Regions from separate parts of the Arthrobacter arabinosi genome, predicted to be linked through region 2. Evidence: riboswitches for the same ligand, from Rfam matches in the RefSeq annotation. Region 2 holds a riboswitch; each other region holds the start of a gene.
What was found. Region 2 has a riboswitch for S-adenosylmethionine ahead of ACX80P_RS07000 (ABC transporter substrate-binding protein). Riboswitches for the same ligand answer to the same signal wherever they lie in the genome.

Region 1 (4,155 bases), on a different contig from region 2:
ATCGGTGCCATCACCGGCGGTCTCATCATGGGTGTCCTCAACAACGGCATGTCCCTGCTCGGCGTGGGGATCGACGTCCAGCAGTTCATCAAGGGCATGGTGCTCCTGCTGGCCGTCGGGTTCGACGTGTTCAACAAGCGGCGTGCCTCGAACGCCCTGAAGTAGGCAGTCGGGACAGGATCCGGGAGACGACAGGACGAGCGTGACTTCTCGCCGCCGTCGGTCGATCACCCCCTGCGAGCGCCGCACCGGGGCTCATCCCCCAGACGGGCCCCGGTGCGGCCTTCTTCCTGCGCGCTCGACGCCCGGCGGTCCTGCGCCCGGGGCCCGGCTCCCCGGGCACGTCGACAGTCCGCGGAGCAGCCCCCGGCCGGGCAACCCGCGGAGACTCCCTTCCCCGGGTGGCCGGCTCCGGGACAACCCGCGGACACGGGGCCGCCGACCGTGACGGACCTCCGTCAGGACGTGATCTGCCGCTTCGAGGAGATGACCCCGGTGTTGAACCCGGCCAGGTTGAGCCCGCCGTGGAATCGTGCGTGCTCGATCTTGATGCACCGGTCCATCACCACGTCGAGGCCCGCGGCTTCGGCCTCACGCGCGACGTCCTCGTGCCAGGATCCCAGCTGCAGCCAGAGGGTCTTCGCGCCGACGTCGAGCGTCTCCTGCAGCACCGACGGCAGGTCGTCGTGCCTGCGGAACACGTCGACGACGTCGGGTACCTCCGGCAGGTCCCTCAGCGACGCGTAGGCCGGCCGGCCGAGGATCTCCCTGGCCACCGGGTTGACGAAGTATAGGCGGTAGGGGGAGGAGGACTGCAGGTACGTCGCGACGAAATAGGACGCGCGCGAGGGCTTGTCCGAGGCGCCGACGATCGCGACCGACCGCGCATTCCTCAGCAGGGCCAGCCGTTGGGGCGCCGACGGCCCCTCCCAGGTCCGTTCCGGTGTCGTGCTGCCGGCGCTCATGCTCCCACTCCCACTGCACGCGTTGCCGATGCGTCGTCGTCGTTCTCCCCGGCCGCTTCCTGCGGCAGGTCCTCGAACTCGGCGTCCGAGGAGTTCACCGCAGCGTCCAGGGCCTGGTCCAGGTCCCAGAGGATGTCGTCCAGGTCCTCCAGGCCCACGGAGATGCGCACGAGGTCCTCGGGCACGCCCGCCGCGGCGAGCTGCTCGGCCGAGAGCTGCTGGTGCGTCGTCGAGCCCGGGTGGATCACGAGGGTGCGCGAGTCACCCACGTTCGCGAGGTGTGATGCCAGCTGCAGCGACTCGATGAACTTCTGGCCCGCCTTGCGGCCACCCCTGATGCCGAAGCTGAACACCGATCCGGGGCCCAGCGGCAGGTAGGTCCTCGCCCGCTCGTGATGCGGATGGGTGGGGAGCCCGGCGTAGTTGACGTACTCGATCCGCGGATCGGCCTGCAGCCACTCCGCGACGGCGAGGGCGTTCCCGAGGTGCTCGTCCAGGCGCTGCGCGAGGGTCTCCACACCCTGCAGGAGCTGGAAGGCGGACATCGGCGAGAGCGACGGCCCGATGTCGCGGAGCTGTTCGGTCCGCAGCTTCGTCAGGAACCCGTACTCCCCGAAGTTCGCCCACCACTGGATGTTGCCGTAGGAGGGCACGGGTTCGGTCATCATGGGGAACTTCCCGTTGCCCCAGTCGAAGCGGCCGCTCTCCACGATCACGCCGCCGAGGGTGGTGCCGTGCCCGCCGATGAACTTGGTGGCCGAATGGATGACGATATCCGCGCCGTGCTCGATGGGGCGCACCAGGTAGGGGGTGCTGAGCGTCGAGTCGACGATGAACGGGATACCGGCGTCGTGGGCGACCTTCGCGAGGCCGGCGAGGTCGGCGATCTCACCGGAGGGGTTCGCGATCACCTCGGCGTAGACCGCCTTGGTGTTGTCCCGGATGGCGGCCGCGTAGTCCGCGGGGTCCGTCCCCGGGACGAAGGTGGTCTCGATGCCGAACCGGCGCAGCGTGACGTCGAGCTGCGTGACGGTGCCCCCGTACAACTGGGACGCGGCGACGATGTGGTCCCCGGCCTGGCAGAGCGCCGCGAAGGTGATGAACTCCGCGCTCATGCCCGACGCCGTCGCGACCGCCCCGATCCCACCCTCCAGGGAACTGATGCGCTCCTCGAACGCGGCGACCGTCGGGTTGCCGATCCTCGAGTAGATGTTGCCGTACTTCTGCAGGGCGAAGAGGTTCGCGGCGTCGTTGGTGTCCTTGAACACGAACGACGTCGTCTGGTAGATGGGGACGGCCCGGGCCCCGTGGGTGGCGTCGGGAGTGCCGCCCGCGTGGAGTGCACGCGTGCGGAAACCGAAGGAACGTTCTGCCATCAGATACCTGCCTTGCTGGAGTCGGAAGCTGCGGAAGCTGCGGGGGCGACGTCGGTGCCGGAGGCGGCTGTGGGTGCGCTCATGGTTCCTCCATCGGTCTGGCAGTAGCACCCTCATGCCGCCGCGGGTATGCGGAGGCCAGGGTTGCTGCGGCGTCGCTGAGCCAGATCTCTCGGCCGCTCGGGATGGTCGGGTCGAGTCTGACACCTGCGCGGTTGCAGAACCAAACCGTATGTCGTCGTGTGCAGCCGGGGTTGCGGTCCAGCGCCTCGCGTCCGACGGCACACACGGCGCGCGGCACCTAGGCTGGGGGGATGGAGGAATGGAGATCGGCGAGCCGGGTGCAGGAGCGGAGGCTGTGGCAGACGCTCGGGTACGTCGGGATCGCGCTGACGCTCGCCCTTGCGAGCAGCGTCCTCGTGGCCGTGAGTGACCAGGAATCGGCGGTCACGCAGGGGTACTACGTCCAGCAGTCCGTGCTGCTCGCGCTCAGCGCGGCAGGGTCGTTCCTCGCCGTCCGTCGCTGGCGGGCCCTGCGCGGATGAGGGGCACCCTACCTCCCGTTACTCAAATGTGACAAACCGGAGGTGCGCTGGGTAGGGTCGGCACGTGCCTCCGCGACCGTGGGGCGCTCCTGGACGGATTGCCGAGCCCTGCCGTCGTCCGGGACTCGTTCGCAACCACGAAGGCAGGGACGGGGGAACCACCAGTTCCACCGGGCGCGCAGGACCACCTGCAGGCGCCCTCGGGGTTAAGTCGCACCGCAGCACCTACCGTGATGCGTGTGGCCGGGTGACTCCCATCCGAACCCGACAGCTCACCCCGCAGGCATGGGAGAGGTATACAACCGTGTCACGAAACATCACTTCAGCGCGCCACCGGGCCGACGTCGACGGCAACCTCGCGCTGCAGGGCCTGTCCCGCGCCGCCAAGGCCCACGCCACCACAGTGGGCCGTCCGGTCGCGATCGCCGCCGTCACCTCCGGCCTCGCGCTCACCGCCGTCGGCACCGCCAACGCCGGTGAGTACTCCGCACAGGGCACGACGACGGCCCCTGCCGTCGCAGTTGCTGCCGCGGCACCCGCCGTACCGGCTGCCCCCGCAGCTGCTGTGAGCCCCGCCGCTGCCCCGACGACGCACACCGTCGTCGCCGGCGACACCCTCGGTGCCATCTCGGCACGATACGGCGCGGACCTGACCGCGGTCCTCACCGCGAACGGTCTGTCCGTCGCATCGATCATCTTCCCGGGTGACACCATCACCCTCCCGGCGGCCGGTGCCGCCGTGGCCCCCGCCCGGACGGTGTCCGTGCCCGTGGCAGCCCCTGCCGCCGCGCCCCAGCCCGCACCCGCTGCTGCTCCCGCGGCCCTCGTGGCTCCTGCCGCTCCGGTCCAGCAGGCCGCCGCCATCGCCCCCGCTCCGGCCGTGTCCACGGCTCCGGGGTCGGGCGTGTACCTGGCCTCGGCGAAGATCACGCCGGTCGCAGCCTCCTCCAGCGGCGTCGGCGGCATCCTGCTGGCGTCCGCCCAGTCCCAGCTCGCCGCCGGTGCCATCCAGGACTGCACCGTCCTGGTCGAGACCGCACTGCGCGCCGCAGGGATCTCCGTGGGCGACCTCGGCCCCTCGCAGTTCTTCCAGTTCGGCTCCACCGTGACGACTCCCGCCCCCGGCGACATCGTCATCACCGGCGGCCACGTTGCGATCTACGCCGGCGGCGGCCAGGTCATCAGCAGCGGCATGAACGGGTCGAACCGCACCATGCAGCACCCGCTCTCGGACCTCGCCGGTGCTGCCTTCGTCCGGGTCGCTCGCTG
Region 2 (4,155 bases):
GCGGCCCGATGATCTCCAGGACAGGGACCTTGAAGATGTACGAGACGCCGAAGTCGCCCGTGACGAGGTCGCCGAGATAGGAGAGGTACTGGACGGGGACGGGCTGGTCGAGCCCGTACTCGGCGCGGACCGCCGCGACCGTGTCCGCGGACGGCGAGGAGCCCGCACCGCCGAGGATCGCCGTGATCGGATCGCCCGGAGTCAGGCGCAGGACGAAGAACGTGAGGGTCACCGCCGCCCAGAGGACGAACAGGCTACCGGCCGCCCGCCTCGCGATGACCTTTCCGGCGGTACCGGCGGTCGCCGTCGTGCGGGGTGCTGCAGTGAGGGAATCGAGGGACTGGGTGCTCATTCGGAATCCACCGTCGTGACGTCGTAGAGGTAGGGGAGGGACAGGCTCGGCTCGAGGGCGAGGTTCCGGTAGCGGTCGCTCCGGAGTGCCACCTGGCTGGCCTGGTTGTAGAGGGGCAGCTGCAGGGCGTTGTCGCTCACGATCTGCTGCGCCCGGTAGTACAGGTCCGCGCGTTGCGTGGGATCGTCCGTGGCGAGGGCGTCGTTGAGGATGCCGTCCAGCTCCGGGTTGCGGAAGCCCGATCCGTTGGGTACGAAGCCCGCTGATTCCGTGTACTCGGAGGAGAACACGATCCGCAGGACGTCGGCCGTGTTGGTGTTCCAGTAGTCGGCACGGAGGTCGTAGTCGAAGGTGTTGCCGAGTTCGCTGACGGTCGCGCCGTCCCCGTTCTCGATGAGTACCTCGAACCCGGCCTTCTTCGCCGTCGCCTGGATCTGCGTGACGAGGGCCTGATGCGCGGCGGGCCACGCGCCGGGTGTGTAGGGGAAGTGGACGGTCAGGCGCTCGCCGTTCTTCACGCGGTAGCCTTCGTCGTCGCGCTCCGTCCAGCCGGCCTCGTCGAGCAGGCGCGAGGCCTCCTCCGGGTCGGGATCGTAGACGTGCTCGAAGTCGGGGGAGTAGAAGCCGGTGGCGGAGCTCAGCGGCCCGCCGGCCCGCGTCACGGTGCCGAAGTAGACGCTGGTGATGCCGGCGTCGACGTACGCGCTGCGCAGGAACGCCTTGCGGACGTCGATGTCGTCGAACGGTGCACGCGTCGTGTTGAGGATCAGGTTGGTCGGATTGCCCGGCCTGTCCTGCAGGATCAGCTCGACGTTCGGGTCCGCCCCGGCCTCGTCGACATGGACGGACGGCATGAGGTCCAGGGCATCGACCTGACCGGCCCGCAGGAGTCCGTAGCGCGTGGAGTCCTCCGGGACGATCCTCCATTCGATCTTCTCGATGTGCGCGGGACCCTCGTGCTGCGCGTACGGCGGGGCCGAGTTGTAGTCCTCGTTCCGGACCAGGCTGACCCTGGACTGGGGTACGTAGTCCACGATCCTGTAGGGTCCGGTCCCCACGGGAGCGTTGCAGTTCTCGGCCTGGGGGCGCTCGAGCGCCGCCGGTGATTCTATGCCGAGGAACGGCTGCGCGAGCACCTCGAGGAACGCCGCGTACGGGCGGTTGAGGGTGACGACGGCCGTGGTCTCGTCCACGACCTCCGTGCCCACGTACGGCGTGAGGTAGCCGCCGGCCGTCCCGGACTGCGTGTCGGGATCGATCATGTGGTCGAGGTTGGCCTTGACCGCCTCCGCGGTGAGCTTGGTGCCGTCGGTGAACCAGACGTCGTCGCGCATGGTGAAGGTGTAGGTGAGGCCGTCCTCGGAGACCGACCAGTCCGCGGCCAGCCATGGGTGGATGGCGCCCTCGCTGTCCTGGGAGACCAGTGAGTCGAGGTAGTTCGCCGCGATGGATGCCTGTGGCATGTCGCCGTTGACGTGGGGGTCCAGGCAGGAGATGTCCTTGCCCGTGGCGAACACGAAGGTGTCGTCCTCGCCGGCGGCCGCTGACCCCCCGCAGCCGCTCGTGGTGAGGACCAGTCCCGCCGCCGCGGCGAGCAGGGCGATGCTGCGGGGTGCGGAGGGGTGGGGTGCAGGCGGGCGGGGGGATCGGCGGGTGGGCCGGGGAGTGGCGGTGCTGGGACTTGCTGTTCTCACGCGGTGCTCCTGAATCATCGCCCGATGGAGGGCTGATACAGGTCGCCGGCAGGCGCCCCGGGCATGCAGGAGCACGGAGGGACAGACCAACGAAAGCGAGTAGCTTCTCCATCGGTCCTGGCAGTAGCACCGTTCCCCGTTGCTACACGGGGAGGGTTGCTGCGGCGTCGTCGATCCAGGTCTCTCGGCCGCTCGGGATGGTTATGGGTCCAGCTAAGCGCACGGGACGGCGGGGACGCCAGAGGCCCCCGTCACAATCGGTCACGCAGCGTTACGGGAGGAGGCACAGGGCCACACCGCGCCGCCGTGATCCGCGCCAGAGCGCCGTCGAGCGGCTTACAGTCCGTCGGCCGCGTGGAAGGTGCGCAGCGCCTCGACGACGAGCCTGTGGTCCTCGAGCTGCGGAAGGCCGGAGACGGTCACGGTGGCAACGGGGCCGACGTCCTTGATGTACAGGGGGAACGAGCCGCCATGCGCTGCGTAGATCGTCGTGTCGAACAGGGGATCGTCCTCCACGCGCCCTCCGTTCCGCCGCCCGCGGAGGCCGACGAGCAGGGAGGGAACGAGATAGCGTTCGGCCGTGAGGCTCTTGGCGTCGAGCCAGTAGTCGTTGTCGGGCGTGGTGCCGTCGAGCGCGGCACGGAACAGGATGTGGTCCGGCCGCCGGATGCAGACCGCGATCGGCAGGTTGCGTCCTACCCCGAGCTGGACGAGCAACTGCCCCAGGGCGACGGCGTCGTCGTTCGTGAAGCGGGTGAACTGGAGTTCGGCGACTTCCCTCTCGACCGTCTCGATCAGCGCTTCGAGCGCCTCGGCAGACTGGTTGCTGCCGCCGTCGGGATCGAACGACTGGACGGCAGAAGGGAGGGCGTCATTGCTCATCTCCCTAATTTACGTGGTTCACGGGACGTGGCGGGTTTTTCCTCGGTCGGCGAGCAATTTTTCCGGGGATGCGGTGCGGGTACCACGTGTGCCAGTCACCCTGGTCGACGTCAGAGTCCGGGTGCGCAGGGACCCGTGCCGAGAAGCGCGAGACCGGCGAGATCGCCCTCCCCGAAGGAGAGCTGTCCGACGTTCTCCGCATACATCAGCTGACCGGGGTCATCCACATGATCGAGCCCGACGACGTGCGCGAGCTCATGCATGATCGTCGCCCGCAGGTACGCGCGCCCGTCCGGGTAACCGAGGGAGGTGGCCGCGTCGGTCGTGTCGAGCTGCACCTGCCCGCCCACGTACACCAGCGGTTGCCCGGGTGCCTGGGCGTAGTCGCTGCCGCCCAGCCCGGCGACGTCCCCGGCCAGGCCCGGGATCTCCGCCTCACTGGTCCAGGTGAAGAGCACCGGCACCCACGCCTTCCCGTACAGCTCCGGCTGGTAGAGGTCGCGCTCCTCGCTGGGCGCCTCCGTCGTCGTGCCGTCGTCGACGAACCGCAGGCCCGTGGCGGCCGACACCGCCGCCACGGCCTCCTGTACCAGCCCCTCCGACCCGATCGGGGCGTTGTCCGGCCGGACGACGTAGTGCACGGGCCGGCACGGATCGTAGGCCACCCATGGCTGGTCCTCGACGGGCGAGTCCATCAGCGTGAACGCCGTCGACGCCGGTGCGGGTGGGGGCGTCCCCAGCGGAATGTCGCTGGCCTCGACTCCGCGCGGCGGGACGTCGGCGCCCGGCACGTAGGGCAGCGCGACCGGCAGGACGAAGCGGTCGAACAGCGGCGGCGTCGCGTACAGGGCTGCGATCAGGAGCAGGGCGGCCACCGTGCCGAAGCGCCGCTTCCGGCGCCTTCGACCGGGCGACGAGTGCTTCCGGGGCGGCCCGTACACCGGTGCGGCCCGCCAGGGTGGGGGGGCGGACGGCGTGCCGAGGGCGTCGTCGAGCGACCACTGCGGGATCCTGCCCGACGGCGACCGCCGGACGGCCTCCAGCCGTGCGTCGCGGCCCTCGTGGTACCACTCACGATCCATTGCCCCCATGCGCCCCGCGCTTCCCCCCGCCGACTGATGTCCGTCCCATCCTGCTGTGCTGTTGCCGCAGGATGGGGGGCGTGTCGCGAGTCCTTGGGGAAACCTGAGGGAAGACTGGGCTCGGCACGGTGCTGCAGCCGCGGCG
Region 3 (4,155 bases), on a different contig from region 2:
CACAGGTAGAGCACGCCGGCGGCGATGAGCGGTGACAGGTTGCCGGTGTTGCTCGCGGCGTCGTTACCCACCCGGAAGAGCTCGCGCTCACTGGCCACGAGGCCGATGAAGTAGATGAGCGAGGACTCCTTGATGAGCGAGATGAACTGGTTCACCAGGGCGGGCAGCACGCGCCGCACGCCCTGGGGGATCACGACGAGCTGCATCGAGGAGCTGTAGCTGAAGCCCAGGGCCCGCGACGCCTCCAGCTGGCCCTTCTCCACGCTCTGGATCCCCGAGCGGAAGATCTCGCCGATGTACGCGGAGGCGATCAGCGACAGGGCGAGGATGCCCAGCGGGTACGGGCTGGTGCTGCCCGTGACCTGCCGGAAGATCGGTCCGAGCCCGAGGCCGATGAGCAGGATGATCACGACGGCGGGCAGGCCCCGGAAGATGTCCGTGTAGATGCGCGCGATCCACCGCAGCACACGGTTGCGGGAGATCCCCATGACGGCGAGGATCATCCCGGCGATCGTGCCGATGATCCCCGACACCAGGGCGAGCATGAGCGTATTGGGCAGTCCGACGGTCAGGAGGTCCGGCAGGACCGCCGCCATCGCCTCCCAGTCGAAGAAGGTCTTCCCGAGCTGTTCGAGGGCATCCATGCAGGAACCGCTACTTTACTTCCACGGCTTTGCTGCCGGGCTTCCAGTCGGAGGGCATCTCGCGGTCCGGGTACCACTCCTTGGTCAGTTCGCTCCACGTGCCGTCGGCGATCACGGCGTCGAGGCCCGCGTTGAGGGCGTCGATGAGCGGCTGGTTGTCGCTGTTCACGGCGTACGCGGTGAAGTTCTCCGTGTTGATGATGGTCTCTGCGATCGTGGTGTCGTCGCCGTCCTTCACCTGTCCCGTGGCCTGCTGCGACGGGGCCACCCAGGCGTCCACCTGGCCGTTCTTCACGTTCGCGTAGACGGTGTTGTAGTCGGGGAAGCGCACGGGCTCGAGGCCGAGGGTGTTGGAGACGTAGTCGTCCTGCACGGTGCCCTGGACGACGCCGATGCGGGTGCCCTCCGAGAGGGAGTCGAAGCCCGTGACCGAGGAGCCGTTCTTCGTGACGACGGCCATGTAGCCGAAGTCGTAGCCGTTGCTGAAGCCGACGTTCTCGCGGCGCTCGGCGGTGGTGGAGATCGAGGAGGATCCGACGTCGAACTGCTTGTTCTGCACCTGGGCGAGGAGCGCCGAGAAGTCCGTCGACGCGAATTCGACCTCGAGGCCCAGTTCGTCGCCGATGGCGCGGAGCAGCTCGTTGTCGTAGCCGGTGAAGACGCCGTCCTTGAGGAAGATGTTCGGCGGGGCGTCGGAGAGCGTGCCGACGCGCAGGGTGCCGTCGGAGATGAGGCCGAGCTTCGACGTGTCGATCTCGTCGACCGGGGTCGTGGAGTCGGTCGTGTACTGGTCGAGCGACTGCTGGTCGCTTCCGGCCAGCGCGTCGGTGGTCTCGGCGGGCTCGCTGCTGCCGCTGCCGCAGGAGACGGTCAGGGCGAGGAGGGGGACGGCGAGGGCCGCGAGGGCCTTGCGGGAGAGGTTCATGGTGTCCTTCGGGAATGCTGGCCCCGGGTGGGGGCGCGGGAACGGGTGGTGCCGGGGACCGGATCACGGCGAGGAGGATGCTGGGCTGCTGGGTGACACGCTCACTGTTCTGGGCTGTGCGCAGGCGCGGTCGCCGTCACCGGGAGGGTTCGGGGGCCGCACGACGCCGTACTTGCCAACCGGGGGACTTGTCCCGGCGGCCGAATCTTCACCTGGAGCACCCCACTACGGGAGAGGGTTGCTGTCCAGCCGGCCAGGGCCGAGGGCTGGAACTCTTGATTGCAGGCAAAACGCTAGGGCAGCACGGAGCGCCGGGTCAAAACGAGAAGGGCCGAAATGCGACACGTGACGTAGCACAGGGGCGTTCGAGGGCCCTTGTGTGGCGGAGATTACACGAAACGGTCCACGAGGTCCGTGAGTTCCGCGGTCAGGGCGCTCGAGGTGCGGAGTTCCTGGCCGTCCAGGGAGAGCACCGGCGCGAGGAGCCGGATGCTCGAGATCAGCCATACGGCGTCGGCGTCGAGCAGGTGGTGCGGTTCCAGCGGCCCGTAGCCGAGCTCCCACCCCTGCTCCTTCGCGGCGGCGAACAACGCGCTCTGGGAGGTGCCCGGAAGGATGCCGCTCTCGAGCTGCGGCGTGAGGAGGGTCTTCCGGCCGTCGCGGTCGTGGGCGAGGAGCACCGTCGACGTCGGGCCCTCCAGGACCTTGCCGTCGGAGGAGGTGAAGATGACGTCGTCGGCGCCGTGCGCCTTCGCGTATCGGACGGCGGCCATGTTGACGGCGTAGGAGAGGGTTTTGGCGCCCATCAGCAGCCACGGCGCGCGCTGGGCGACGGTGCTGTCGTAGCCGCGCTCGAGGAAGAGGACCTTCAGGCCCGTCTCGCGCTGCCGGAGGGTGGCGTCCGGGACGCGCGACACCTGCACCCAGGCCGTGGCCCGCCCGGCGCCCTCGACACCGCGCGTGGCGATCAGCTTCACGACGGCGTGTCCCTGGTCCGGTTCCGCCGCCGCGAACTCGCGCAGGCCCGTGCGGATCGCGCGGCTCCAGGCGTCGGCGGCCGGCACGGTGAGATCCAGGGCGGCGGCCGACGACGCCAGGCGGGCCAGATGCGCCTGCTCCTTGCGGGGGGAGCCGTCGACGGCGAGCAGGGACTCGAAGATGCCGTCCCCGCGGGTGGCGCCGAGATCGGTGGCCATCAGCTGCGGCCGCGACGCGTCGACGACCTCGCCGTCGTCGTGGGCCGGGTCCAGGAACACGAGAACTGTCATGGGCCACAGCGTATCCGCTCGGCACCGACCGGGGAGGCGGAGACAGGAAGGCCGGGCCGCAGGGATGCGGCCCGGCCCAGGGTCGGGATCGGTTACTTCCGATCGTTGTCCTGTGCATGATCCTTGGCCGTGTCGGCCATTCCACCACTGTCCGCCATACAGTCCTCTTCCAGCCGAACCGGTCCGCGGTCCGCCGTGGGCTGCCGCAGTCTGACCCGTTCATCGTCCACCCGACGGGAGGGCCCCGGTACCGGCAGGATCCGCTTGACATCCGCCCTCGGGGAGGATCGGCCCCGGACGCGTGTCCCGTGCAGGGTCATCGGGGAGAGGCAGTCATGGTCCGCCCCCACCGCCCACCAGCCCTGCGGCCGGTCATCGGTGCCGTCCCGGCGCCGCGGCCGGGGCATCGGAGGGGAAGTCGGACCCCAGGGCGGACAGGACACCGCGCGCCTTCGTCCGCACCTCGGCCCATTCCTCGTTCGGGTCCGAGTCGGCGGTGATCGCCCCGCCGACGCCCAGCGTGAGGCGCGTGGCGTCGCCGTCGTCCGCCAGCACGAGCGTGCGGATGACGACGGCGAGATCCGTGGCGCCGGTCAGGCTGAAGTACCCGGCGGCGCCCGAGTAGGGGCCGCGAGGACCCTGCTCCAGGCGGTCCAGGATGCCCATGGTGCTGATCTTCGGCGCACCCGTCATGGAGCCGGCCGGGAAGGCGGATGCGACCACCCCGGCGCGCGCAGTGCCGGGGCGCAGGCGGGCGTCGATGCTGCTCACCATCTGGTGGACGGTGGCGTAGGACTCGATGTCGCACAGCCGGCTCACGGTGACCGAGCCCGGGACCGCGTGGTGCGAGAGGTCGTTGCGGAGCAGGTCGACGATCATGATGTTCTCCGCGCGGTCCTTCGCCGAGCCCCGGAGGTCCTCGAGCAGGGCGGCGTCCTCCGCCGGGTCCGCGGACCGCCCGCGCGTGCCCTTGATCGGTTCGGCCCGCATGCGGCCGTCCTGCGTGAGCCTGAGGAAGCGTTCGGGGGAGGTGCTGGCGACCGCGAAGCCCGGGAAGCGGAGGTAGTGCGCGAAGGGCGCCGGGCTCGCGGCGCGCAGGCGGAGGTAGGTCGCCAGCGGATCGAGGCGCTCGACCCGCGACGAGAGCGACGTCGTCAGGCAGACCTCGTAGGTGTTGCCGTCGGCGATCTCGGCCTGCGCGCGCCGGGTCTTCCCGAGGTACTCCTCGCGGGAATCCCGGGCGGTGAAGCGGGGCGCCGGGGGCGGGGCCGACGGCGGGACGGGCGCCGGGGCCGCGACGGCCCGGCGCGCCTCCGCC
Region 4 (4,155 bases), 440 kb from region 2:
GGCTCTCGCTCGGGCAGTCGGGCGTGTACGCCGCCGTGAGCCTGGCGGACAAGCTCACGCGCGGGCCGCTCGCCGGCCAGACCACCACCCTGAACCCGGTGCTGAACGAGCGCGAGTACTTCGACCTCGCCTATCAGCTGCTCGACATCCTCTTCGCGCTGGTGCCCGTGGCGCTCGTCCTGTTCCTGCTCGGCGGCTCCGGCGTCTCGGGTGTCCGGCGCCTGGGTCTCACCGTCGAGCAGCCGCTGCGCACCGTCGGCTTCGGAGTGGGCCTCGCCGCGATCATCGCCGTCGGCACGCTCGGGGTGTATGCGGGGGGCCGCGCGCTCGGGATCACGACGGCGATCGTGCCGGCCGCGCTCGACGACTACTGGTGGACGATCCCGGTGCTCGTCCTCTCCGCGCTCCGGCACGCGGTGCTCGAGGAGGTCATCGTCGTGGGCTACCTGTTCATCCGCCTGCGGGAGCTCGGCTGGTCCACACCGGCGATCATCGTCACGAGCTCCCTCATCCGCGGCAGCTACCACCTCTACCAGGGGTTCGGCCCGTTCATCGGGAACGTCCTGATGGGCGTGCTGTTCGCGTGGTTCTACACCCGGACGCGGCGCGTCATGCCCCTCGTGGTCGCCCATGCGCTCCTCGACATCACCGGGTTCGTCGGGTTCGCGCTGTTCGGGCCGGCCCTGGGGATCGGCGCGTGACCGGCTAGATCTCCACGCGCCCGTTCTGCGTCTCGAACGTCACCGACATGACGCCGGGCGTCCCGTTCGGGGCGATCCACTGGACCTGCACGCCGTCGAGGGTCTTCTCGACGTCCGTGCCGAGCCAGCGGGTGACACGCTCCGACGAGCCGGCGATGGTTAGGCAGTCCAGCTTCACCGACGCGGGGCGGGCCTTCGACGGGTGGAGGTCCTCCGTGCCGTCGTCCCAGCGGAGCAGGTAGGGGACCTGCGGGTCGGCGATGAGGCCCTTGATGCCGATCTGCTGCCAGGTGAGTTCCTGGCCGTCCGGGAACTTGCGGTTGCCGGGCACGGCGCTGCGTCCGAGGCGCTCCTCGAACGGTGCGAGATCGTCGACGGCGACGCACCAGCCCATCCAGCCCCCGCCCGCTTCCGAGCGGGCGCGGACCGCCTGGCCGAACGGCGCCTTGTCCGACGCCGGGTGGTTCAGGACCTCCACGACCTCCAGGTACTGGCCGTTGACCAGGGGGAAGATCATGTTCCGGGTGCCGAAGCGGGGGTGCACACCACCCTTCACCGGCTCGACGCCGAGCCTGGCCGAGATTCGATCGGCCGTCGCGGCAAGTCCGTCAGATTCGCAGGCATAAGATACATGGTCCAGGCGCATGCGGCTATCTTGGCACTAAGTGATCTGTGTCTCGACTAAGGCTTGCCTTACCCCGGGCGAGGGGCTCGGACAGCCGATCAGGAGCGGACTCCCCGTGCACGGGTGACGCGCCCGCAGGCGGCTTAACGGAGGGTCATACGCTTGCCGGATCCGCCCCGATCCGCTTTCATGAGTGCAGGTCATGAGTGCCAGCACACAGCCCCGGCTTGCTGGCCGGCAACCCTCCAACCGCGGTGGGGTGCCCCGGGTGAGGACCAGGTCCGGCGTCCCATCGGCGCCGTTCAAGCGCGGGCTCCTGCGGGGTCCGGTCTCCCGGTGCGGCATGCACCCGCCGGAGCCGGGCAGGCGGAGCCCCTGATCAGAGGGAACACCATGTCCAACGATTGGTCCTTCGAAACACGTCAGATCCACGCCGGCCAGGTGCCGGACGCGGCGACGGGGGCGCGTGCGCTCCCCATCTACCAGACGTCGTCGTTCGTCTTCCCGAGCGCGGAGAGTGCCGCGAACCGGTTCGCCCTCACGGAACTCGCCCCCATCTACACGCGGATCGGGAACCCGACCCAGGAGGCGGTGGAGACCCGCATCGCGAGCCTCGAAGGCGGCGTCGGCGCCCTGCTGCTGGCGTCCGGCCAGGCCGCGGAGACGTTCGCGGTGCTGAACATCGCGGAGGCGGGGGACCACATCGTGGCCAGCCCCAGTCTCTACGGCGGCACCTACAACCTCTTCAAGCACACGCTGAAGAAGTTCGGGATCGAGACCACGTTCGTCGAGGACCCGGACGACCTCGAGCAGTGGCGGGCCGCGGTCCGGCCGAACACCAAGCTGTTCTTCGGCGAGGTGGTCTCCAATCCGCGGCAGGACGTCCTCGACCTCGAAGCCGTCAGCGGCGTCGCCCACGAGCACGGCATCCCCCTGATCGTCGACAACACGCTCTCCACGCCGTACCTGATCCGTCCCATCGAATGGGGTGCCGACATCGTGGTGCACTCGGCGACCAAGTACCTCGGAGGGCATGGCAACGCCATCGCCGGAGTCATCGTGGACTCGGGTAACTTCGACTTCGCGCGGTACCCGGACCGGTTCCCCGGTTTCAACACGCCGGACGAGAGCTACCACGGGCTCGTGTACGCGCGCGATCTCGGGGTCGGCAGTGCGCTCGGCGCGAACCTCGCCTACATCCTCAAGGCACGGGTCCAGCTGCTGCGCGACCTCGGTTCCGCCGTCTCCCCGTTCAACGCCTTCCTGATCGCGCAGGGACTGGAGACCCTCAGCCTGCGCCTCGAACGCCACGTCCGGAACGCTCAGGCGGTCGCGGAGTGGCTGGAGGGGCACGACGACGTCGAGCGCGTCACCTACGCGGGGCTCCCGTCGAGTCCCTGGTACGAGCGCGGGAAGAAGTACGGGCCGATCGGCACGGGGGCGATCGTGAGCTTCGACATCGCCGGGGGACTGGACGCCGGCAAGCGCTTCGTCGACGGGCTCGAGCTCCACTCGCATGTCGCGAACGTGGGCGACGTCCGCTCGCTGGTCATCCACCCGGCATCGACGACGCACAGCCAGCTCGGGGCGGAGGCGCAGCTCACCGCGGGGGTGCGCCCCGGCCTGGTGCGGCTGTCCGTGGGGCTCGAGAACATCACCGACATCCTCGCCGACCTCGACGCGGGGTTCCGCGCCGCCAAGGGAGCCTGACCGTTCGTGACCACGTACCCTCCTGCTCCGCTGCCCTCCTGGCTCGGCGACGCGCCCCCGTGCGGGGACGGGCTGCTCCGCTTCGCGTCCATCGGCCCGCTGGTCCTCGAGACCGGGGGTGAGCTGCCCGACGTCCAGCTGGCCTTCGAGACCTGGGGCCGGCTGGACCGGGAGCGCTCCAACGCCGTCCTCGTGCAGCATGCCCTGACCGGCAGCTCGCACGTGGCCCGCGGCGCCTCGGAGGAGGAGGGCTGGTGGGACTCGCTCGTGGGCCCCGGCCGCACGGTGGACACCGATCGCTACTTCGTGGTGTCCGTCAACATGCTGGGAGGCTGCTACGGCTCGACGGGGCCGGCCAGCCCCGCGCCCGACGGCGGACCGTGGGGCGCACGGTTCCCCTTCGTCACCATCCGCGACGCGGTGCGCGCGGAGAGCCTCCTCGCCGACCAGCTCGGCATCGATCGCTGGCACTCCGTGCTCGGCGGGTCCATGGGCGGCGCCCGGGCCCTCGAGTGGGCCCTGATGTTCCCGCAGCGTGTGGAGAGGTGCGCCGTCATCGCCTGCACTGCCGCCAGTTCGGCCGAACAGATAGCGTTCGCCCAGGCGCAGCTGCAGGCCATCCGCCTCGACCCCGCCTACCGTGGCGGCGACTACTACGACGGCCCGCATCCGGATGCGGGCCTCGGCGTCGCCCGGCGGATCGCGCACATCACCTACCGGGCGGAGCAGGAACTCGAAGGCCGCTTCGGTCGCGCGGAGCAGGACGCCGAGCAGCCCCTCGGGGCCGTCCTGCCCGCCGACCGGGGCCGCTACCGGGTGGAGAGCTACCTGGACCACCAGGCCGACAAGCTCGTGGACCGCTTCGACGCCAACAGCTACGTGATCCTCACGGAGGCGCTCATGAGCCACGACGCGGCGCGCGGGCGGGGGAGCCTCGAGGACGTCCTCGGGGCGGCGACGTCGGAGTTCTTCATCGCCGCCGTGGATTCGGACCGGCTCTACTTCCCGTGGCAGTCGCACCGGCTCGCGGCAGGGCTGCCCGGCGACGTCCCCGTCCACGTGATCTCCTCGCCGATGGGCCACGACGCCTTCCTCACACAGATCCACCAGCTCGACGAC

Region 1: it holds a riboswitch for S-adenosylmethionine, as region 2 does, so the genes downstream of both, ACX80P_RS13745 (O-acetylhomoserine aminocarboxypropyltransferase/cysteine synthase family protein) here and ACX80P_RS07000 (ABC transporter substrate-binding protein) in region 2, are expected to answer to the same signal.
Region 3: it holds a riboswitch for S-adenosylmethionine, as region 2 does, so the genes downstream of both, ACX80P_RS10185 (ABC transporter substrate-binding protein) here and ACX80P_RS07000 (ABC transporter substrate-binding protein) in region 2, are expected to answer to the same signal.
Region 4: it holds a riboswitch for S-adenosylmethionine, as region 2 does, so the genes downstream of both, ACX80P_RS05055 (bifunctional o-acetylhomoserine/o-acetylserine sulfhydrylase) here and ACX80P_RS07000 (ABC transporter substrate-binding protein) in region 2, are expected to answer to the same signal.

What each region holds. Positions count from the first base shown of each region.
Region 1 is NZ_JBTNDF010000005.1:162,956-167,110, reverse strand. It holds gene mmsB (multiple monosaccharide ABC transporter permease) at 1-165, shown strand, start outside; gene ACX80P_RS13750 (CoA-binding protein) at 459-965, opposite strand; gene ACX80P_RS13745 (O-acetylhomoserine aminocarboxypropyltransferase/cysteine synthase family protein) at 962-2,341, opposite strand; SAM riboswitch class I at 2,429-2,533, opposite strand; gene ACX80P_RS13740 (hypothetical protein) at 2,656-2,886, shown strand; cyclic di-AMP (ydaO/yuaA leader) riboswitch at 3,007-3,185, shown strand; gene ACX80P_RS13735 (LysM peptidoglycan-binding domain-containing protein) at 3,191-4,155, shown strand, end outside.
Region 2 is NZ_JBTNDF010000002.1:607,238-611,392, reverse strand. It holds gene ACX80P_RS07005 (ABC transporter permease) at 1-352, opposite strand, end outside; gene ACX80P_RS07000 (ABC transporter substrate-binding protein) at 349-2,046, opposite strand; SAM riboswitch class I at 2,152-2,250, opposite strand; gene ACX80P_RS06995 (heme-degrading domain-containing protein) at 2,383-2,928, opposite strand; gene ACX80P_RS06990 (matrixin family metalloprotease) at 3,039-4,010, opposite strand.
Region 3 is NZ_JBTNDF010000003.1:481,310-485,464, reverse strand. It holds gene ACX80P_RS10190 (amino acid ABC transporter permease) at 1-644, opposite strand, end outside; gene ACX80P_RS10185 (ABC transporter substrate-binding protein) at 655-1,569, opposite strand; SAM riboswitch class IV at 1,733-1,850, opposite strand; gene ACX80P_RS10180 (aminodeoxychorismate lyase) at 1,959-2,837, opposite strand; gene pabB (aminodeoxychorismate synthase component I) at 3,210-4,155, opposite strand, start outside.
Region 4 is NZ_JBTNDF010000002.1:170,670-174,824, reverse strand. It holds gene ACX80P_RS05065 (CPBP family intramembrane glutamic endopeptidase) at 1-701, shown strand, start outside; gene ACX80P_RS05060 (VOC family protein) at 706-1,347, opposite strand; SAM riboswitch class IV at 1,525-1,641, shown strand; gene ACX80P_RS05055 (bifunctional o-acetylhomoserine/o-acetylserine sulfhydrylase) at 1,720-3,036, shown strand; gene metX (homoserine O-acetyltransferase MetX) at 3,043-4,155, shown strand, end outside.